Regions from separate parts of the Halomonas sp. NPDC076908 genome, predicted to be linked through region 1. Evidence: predicted binding sites of a transcription regulator. Region 1 holds the regulator's gene; the other holds the start of a gene.
What was found. Region 1 encodes FNR, which switches genes on or off when oxygen is low (the NO sensors DNR and NnrR bind a similar motif). Its sites were predicted from a motif close to TTGATNTANATCAA; they were not measured.
Positions count from the first base shown of each region.

Region 2: ccoM (cytochrome c oxidase subunit CcoM) is a predicted target of FNR. The motif match lies at 2,012-2,025, and genes of this name have one in related genera.

Region 1 covers NZ_JBNNIW010000015.1:39,375-43,112, reverse strand. Annotated here, with positions in the region: gene ACQKE4_RS10790 (sulfite exporter TauE/SafE family protein) at 1-41, shown strand, start outside; gene hemN (oxygen-independent coproporphyrinogen III oxidase) at 117-1,550, shown strand; gene fnr (fumarate/nitrate reduction transcriptional regulator Fnr) at 1,633-2,379, shown strand; gene ttcA (tRNA 2-thiocytidine(32) synthetase TtcA) at 2,372-3,307, opposite strand; gene ACQKE4_RS10770 (DNA polymerase III subunit epsilon) at 3,404-3,738, opposite strand, start outside.
Region 2 covers NZ_JBNNIW010000018.1:19,865-23,602, forward strand. Annotated here, with positions in the region: gene ACQKE4_RS11865 (AmpG family muropeptide MFS transporter) at 1-1,315, opposite strand, end outside; gene ACQKE4_RS11870 (FKBP-type peptidyl-prolyl cis-trans isomerase) at 1,412-1,930, shown strand; gene ccoM (cytochrome c oxidase subunit CcoM) at 2,085-2,207, shown strand; gene ACQKE4_RS11880 (hypothetical protein) at 2,433-2,933, shown strand; gene ACQKE4_RS11885 (diguanylate cyclase domain-containing protein) at 3,020-3,738, shown strand, end outside.

The DNA.
Region 1 (3,738 bases):
TTTGGCAGCTCTGGATGCTCACGGCACATACTTTTCATTAGTATGACATGGCTCAACATTTACCCTTTTGCTACGGGCTAGGCTAGCGGCAGTCCCTAACGCTGGAGCGCCTCTCAATGACCGTTCATGCCCTTGCTGCTTCACCTTGTGCACCCTCTAGTGTGGCAGAGCCCACGCAACCGGTGTGGGATGAAGCCTTGGTGCGCCGTTACGATACCAGCGGCCCACGCTATACCTCTTACCCCACGGCGCTATCATTCAATGAGCAGTTTACCCCTGGCGACCTAACTCAGGCCTTAGAGCGCAGCAACGCGGGCAAACGCGCGCTCTCGCTTTATGTCCATGTCCCATTCTGCCGTAAAATTTGCTTTTATTGCGCCTGCAACAAGATTGCCACCAAAAATACCGCCTTGGCGGAGCCCTACCTGAGCCGACTAGACCGCGAAATGGTGCTTACCGCTCGCCACCTTGATACCTCGCGGCCGGTCGAGCAGTTACACTGGGGCGGCGGTACGCCGACATTTCTAAGCTTGAATCAGATGGGCGATCTGATTGACCGTTTGCATGCCCGGTTTGGACTTTCTGAGTCTCCCGAGCGCGATTATGCGATTGAAATAGACCCTCGCGAAGCAGACGTTTTTACCCTGCGCCATCTTCAATCGCTGGGGTTTAATCGTATTAGCCTGGGGGTTCAGGATTTAAGCCCGCTGGTCCAGAAAGCCATTAACCGTATTCAGCCCCGAGTACTGACTGAAACGTTGATGGAGGAAGCCCACCGACTCGGGTTTCGCTCGCTTAACCTCGATTTGATTTACGGCTTACCCTTTCAAACCGAGAAGAGCTTTGCAGACACCTTACGCCAAGTCATTGAACTCAACCCGGCTCGCCTTTCGGTGTTTAACTACGCTCATATGCCCGAGCGCTTCCCCCCACAGCGGCGCATTAGTGAGGACGATTTACCGGGTGGCGAGGAGAAGCTGGCAATTCTGCGCACTACCATTGAGATGCTCACAGCAGCAGGCTACGTGCATATCGGTATGGATCATTTTGCCCGCCCGGATGACAGCCTGGCCGTTGCTCAGCACGAGGGCTCACTGCAACGCAATTTCCAGGGCTACTCAAGCCATGCCCAGTGCGACTTAATCGGCCTTGGCGTATCAGCTATCTCACGGGTTGGCGATGTCTATGCGCAGAACCCAAGCGACCTTGCCCGCTATGAGGCGGCACTGGATCAAGGCCAGTTAGCCACTGTAAAGGGGCTGCGCTTAACCGAAGACGACTTGATTCGTCGGGACGTTATTGAGCGACTGATGTGCGATATGCGCATCGACCTGGCCGCCGTCAGTGAACGCTGGAATATTGATGCACCGCGTTACTTTGCGGCTGCCCTTGAGCGTCTGCAGAGCGCCGAGAAAGATGGCCTGTTAACCCGAAGTGGCGACCAGCTTAGCGCAACGCCCATAGGGCGGCTGCTCATTCGCCATTTAGCCATGGCGTTCGATGCCCATCTACCTGGGCAAACAGGGCAGCGCTACTCTAAGATTGTTTAATCAACTTGTCGCTAGGGTGCGAAAGCTCCCATACTAGTTGCGGTCCGTATAATATCAGCGTAACTAACGCAAGGAGCAAAGCATGTTGGAACCTATGAGCCATCGCCGCTCGCTACCGCACGAAGCTCGCTGCCAAACCTGCAGTCTGAGTTCACTTTGCCTGCCGCTTGCCCTTGAGCTGGACGATATGGGCCAGTTCGATGCTATTATTCGACGACGCTCACCGCTGAAAAAAGGTGAGCCACTGTTTCGGCAAGGCGACACCTTCACCAGCGTTTACGCCGTTCGTTCGGGCAGCTTGAAACAGATGACCGCCGAAGGTAACGGCAGCGAGCAGCTAACCAACTTCTATCTACCCAGTGAACTGGTGGGGCTAGATGGTATCGATGAAGAGCAGTACCCCGGTAGCGTGATCGCCCTGGAGACAACCACCGTCTGCGAGATCCCGTTTGATCGCTTGGATTTACTCTCGGAAGAGCTCCCCGAACTGCGCGGACAGCTGTATCGCAGTATGAGCAAGGAGTTACGTGATGATCGCCGCATGATGCGCCTGCTATCGCGCAAAACCGCCGACCAGCGCCTGGCCACCTTTTTGATCACGCTGTCGGATCGCTTTCGCCACCGGGGCTACTCGCCTTATAGCTTTCGACTCTCCATGCCCAGAGCCGACATCGGTAATTACCTTGGCTTAGCTGTGGAAACGGTCAGCCGTATTTTAAGCCGCTTCCAGCAGCAGAGCGTGGTGGCGGTTTCAGGTAGAGAGGTCAATATTCTCGATATGCCGCGTTTAATCACCCTCGCCGAAGAAGAAGAGCAAACGGTTAGCTGATATTAAAGGCGTTAATGCGCCCAGCTAACAGCTCAGCCTGCTTCGTTTCCAAGCCTGCAAAATCAAACAGGCTGCGATCCGCCAACTGCGAAGGTGCAATATTAGTGACGGCTTTAAACATGCTTTCCAAACGGCCAGGGAATTTCTTGTCCCATTCGGCGAGCATCTCCTTCACTACCTGACGCTGCATATTAGGTTGTGAACCGCATAAGTTGCAGGGAATGATCGGAAACTGCATCAGCCGCGAAAACTCTGCAATATCTGACTCTTTACAGTACGCCAGTGGCCGAATGACGATGTTTTTACCATCATCGGATAAAAGCTTGGGGGGCATGGCTTTCAAGCTACCACCAAAGAACATATTCAAAAAAAGTGTTTCAAGAATATCTTCCCGGTGATGGCCCAAGGCTATCTTATTGGCGCCAATCTCTTCGGCAAAACCATATAGCGAGCCGCGCCGCAGGCGTGAACAAAGCGCGCAGGTGGTTTTGCCTTCTGGGGTTTTCTCCTTCACTACCGAGTAGGTATCACGCTCGACAATGTGATACTCCACGCCCTGCTTATCCAGATACGCTGGCAGCACATGCTCTGGGAATCCCGGCTGCTTTTGATCCAAGTTGACGGCTACCAGCGAAAAATTGACCGGCGCATTGCGCTGCAAATTGCGCAAAATCTCCAGCATGGTATAGCTGTCCTTGCCACCGGAAAGGCACACCATCACCCGATCACCTTCGTTAATCATCTGGTAATCAATAATCGCGTTGCCCACTTCTCGGCGCAGGCGCTTCTGTAGCTTATTAAACTCACGCTTCTGCTTGGCATCAGCCTGCTCTGATAGATCTTGGACAGTATCAACGGGGGCTGCCTCAACAGGATCCAAGCCAGTAGCATCAAAATGAGCGGGGTCGAAATGATCAAGAGATTGCATGATATAAGCACTGCCGATGAAATGGTGAAAAGCGCTAGAAAGGCATAATTGGGCACCATTCTAGCAATACTCTTCGCCTGACCCAAACTCTCCCCGCTAATCTGTTTCCGCCATAATGCGTTGTAGGCGCATATACAGCAGCGCGCTGGCCGTCGCTGCACCCAACACACTTTGCATGCCGACCCTAGGCACTTGCCAGCACGCCAACGCCTTTGCAAAGGTACTGGGGAGCTCAACCTGTGGGTGTGAACGACGTAGTTGGCGCTGATGCAGTTTAGCGACATCGACCTGAGCATTGGGCAATGCAAAGTCTAGTGTTGCTCTTAACACTACATTTAAGGTGCTAATCCGTTTATCTAATTGCCAGCCAATAATCGGACGATTCCCAATAAACTCGACGAGGGCGCTCAAGCTCTCACTGCTGGGCGGCA
Region 2 (3,738 bases), on a different contig from region 1:
AGATCGCTAAAACAATCGCTGGTATGCCGAGCAGTGTGGCAATCACGAAAAAGCTCGGGTAGCCCTGAGCTGTAACCACCAGCCCACCAAAACCGCTTAAAAATTTACCTGGCAGTGTCATTAGCGACGAGAACAGCGCGTATTGTGTCGCGGTATATGCGCGCGAGGTAAGGCTTGAAAGAAAGGCGATGAACACCGCACTGGCCAAGCCATTGGCGAGGTTGTCACCAATAATGGTGATCACCAGCATAGGTAGCTGATTGCCGACCATGGCAAGTACTGCAAACAGTAAATTCGTTACCATCACCATGGCGGCACCGAAAATCAACAGCGGGCCGATGCCATAACGGGCCACGAAAAGTCCGCCTAAAATCCCGCCGGTAATACTCATCGCAATGCCAAAGATATTGGTCACATTAGCAATCTCTGCCAGCGTGAACCCCAAATCGATATACAGCGGGTTGGCCATAGATGCCATGGCCAAGTCGCTAATTCTAAACACTGCAATAAATACCAAAATCCACAGCGCTTTCACCCCGTATCGGCTGAAAAAATCGGTGAACGGGCAGACAAGAGCACCAATACTCCACGCACCCAAGCGGCGGAAAATCTTGGGTTTTCCACGGCTAGCGCGGATAAACGCACGTACCTTGGGTTCGTGAATAAGTTGAATGGAGAGCGATGCTCGCTTGGGCTCAGGACGTATTAGTACGGTTAGCACACCAATACCCATCAGTGCTGCCATGCTGAGATAGGCAACATCCCAAGAGGCAGAGGCTGCAATGTAGAGCGCCCCTGCACCTGCGGCCAGTAATCCTCCGCGATAGCCAATAATATAAGTTGAGGCCATGGCGGCTTGAACATCGTCGTCGGCCGACTCGATACGGTAGGCGTCAATCGCAATGTCTTGGGTCGCTGAGCCAAACGCGACAAGAAGCGCAAACATGGCCACTAAACCGAGGTTGCCTACCGGGCTAATACCGGCAAGGCCCACCAGTCCAGTCACAATGAGGCCTTGTGCCAATAGCATCCAGCCGCGCCGTTGACCGAATACGCGAGTTAAGAACGGCAGCGCTAGGCGGTCCACCACCGGGGCCCAGAAGAATTTGATGGAATAAAGCATGCCGATCCAGGCAAAAAAACCGATGGCCGCCACCTCAACGCCATCGCTACGCAGCCAAGCGGAAAGCGTTGAAAACACCAATAGAAAAGGCAGGCCTGCCGAAAACCCCAAAAACAGCATGGTGATAACGGGTGCGCGACAATAAATTGCCAGCGCTGCAAGCCAACTGCGCTGGGGGGTGGGGGTGGGCATCAAGCGATACTCCTCAAAGACGTTGGCAAGGGCCAAGTGATAAACTAAGCCAATAATCCATCACAAAGCCGACAGCTTACCGGAGAGGAGTTTTCCATGTCGATTACCGCGCATCAGGTAGTTACCTTGCACTATATTCTGAGTGATGTGCTAAGCGATGGCAGCAAGCGAATATTGGATGACTCCCATGCGCGCAATAAGCCGCTGGAGTACTTACATGGCCATGACAATATTGTACCGGGACTGGAGCGTGCCTTAGCAGGGCAAGCCAAAGACGCTGAGCTAAGCGTGCAACTGATGCCTGCCGATGCCTACGGGGTGCGCAACGAGGCGCTGGTGCAAGAGGTGAACCGTGCTTCTTTTGGTGGCGCTGAATTGTCGCCCGGCAGCAGTTTTCAAACAGAAGGTGAAGCTGGCCCACAAATTGTTACTGTACTGGAAGTTAATGGTGATCGGGTTACGGTTGATACTAACCATCCCCTAGCGGGTCGCACGCTTAACTATCGGGTGACTATCCTAGACATACGTGAAGCCACTCGCGCAGAGCTTGCCAAAGGGCATCCGCTACCGCCAGGCACCGAGCATAGTAAAGTTGAAGACCGAAAAGTGTTGTAGCCTTATGCAGAGCTAAAAGCAGCGCTAGAAATTGATCGGTATCAATTTCCTGTTTAAGCACTTTCCCCCGACCCTTATAACTTGACCTGGATCAGCTTTCTCCCGCCGTTGAGTGATTAGTATGAATGCATACATCACGGCGGGAGGAATCATCATGTATTGGGATGACACAGTAGTTTTTGGGTTAGCCACCGTCGCTTTGGTGATCGCTTTTATGGTGGGTTGGGTGGGCTTCGTGATTCGCGATCATCTACGCAAGGATGAGCGTAAAAAGTAGCCCAGCTATTTTACGTCAATGTTGTCAGGGGAGGGGGCTTATACATTTAGTAAGCTTCCTGTTGCCAGCCCAATTTGGGCTGGCTTTTTTTGGTTTAAAATAACCTCAGGTTGAACCTGCTCAACTGTGATTTAAAAGCCATGCGTTGAGAGACATGGTTTAAGAGCAAAATCAGGCGTGCTCTGGTAAAGTCCAGTGAAGTGAAAATTCACCAGGAAGCTTTACATGAACGCAGTTGCCTTACACCGCAGCCCATGGGTTCGTGCACGTGATCGGTTTGCGAGCGTCTTGCTGGTCGCTGGATTAGCGCTGCCCGCGACCGTGCTTGCCCAGGCCTTAAATTTAATCAATGGTGATGTCACCGAGAAGATCGCACTAAGTGACTTACGCGATATATCCGATACCAGCTTTACGCTTTATGACCCCTACCAAGGCCGTGAGGTCGAAATGCAGGGTGTGGCTTTTCAGACGTTTCTGATCGATCATTTTGGCCAAGTACCACCAGCGTTGCACTTTACCGCTTGGGATGACTACGAAGTGACGCTCGAAGAGTGGGATGATCCTAATTGGTATTTGATTACCTTGGAAGATGGCGCTCCCCTAACACTTCGTTCGCGCGGGCCTGTACGGCTAGTAGAGCGAGACTACGGTGATCGTGACGTTGAGAGCCTACGCGAGTTTAACGACTGGATTTGGATGATCCGCAGTATTGAGGCGAAGTGGTGACACTCAAACGCGTTGAGCAGTCGCTAATGCGGCCCCGGCCTTTTGCGCGGCAGCACCGTTATTTAACGTGGCTGTCGTTGAGCCTGATGAGCTTTTTGGGGCTCATGGTGCTGATTGTTTATGAGTCGCGTTGGGTATACCCCGAAATCCAAGCTTATTTCAGTCAAACCGGCAGTTTAACCGGCCAGCAATTGGCAACACGCTCGCGTGTTTATCTGCAAAACGCTCAAACTGAGTTATTGACTGAACAACCTGAAGTGGAAGCGTTTGATGCCTCTATCGCGCAAATAGAAATAGCTTACGGGCTATTTGATGTGCACGTTTATCGGCGCCAGTACGAGTGTACTGAACCAAGCTTGCGGGATTTAAATCAACTAATGGAGCGTTTAGAGCAGCGCGGTATTGGCCGCATTGACGCTTTGAGCGAGTTATTCGCCCCGATTCAGTGTTTGACACATATTGAAATGAGCCAGCTAGACCGCCGTGGCCAAGCGATCAATGATTTTTCTGAAAGCACCCGCCAGCACAACCAGGTGTTGACGTATTCAAGTCTATTAATCTTTGTGCTGGGATTAGCATTTTGGTGGCTCCACGAGCGCCAATTAAGACGCACTGATCATGCTACACAACAAACCTTTGAGTGGATGCAGCGCGCTATGCGCGACCCGCTGACCGGCATTGGAAATCGGAGTGCTTTGCATCAGGATGTGATGGCTAATCAGCATCACTCGCTAGGCCTTATTCTGATTGATATCGATTTCTTCAAACAGTACAACGATGCTGTGGGGCACCCTCAGGGCGACGC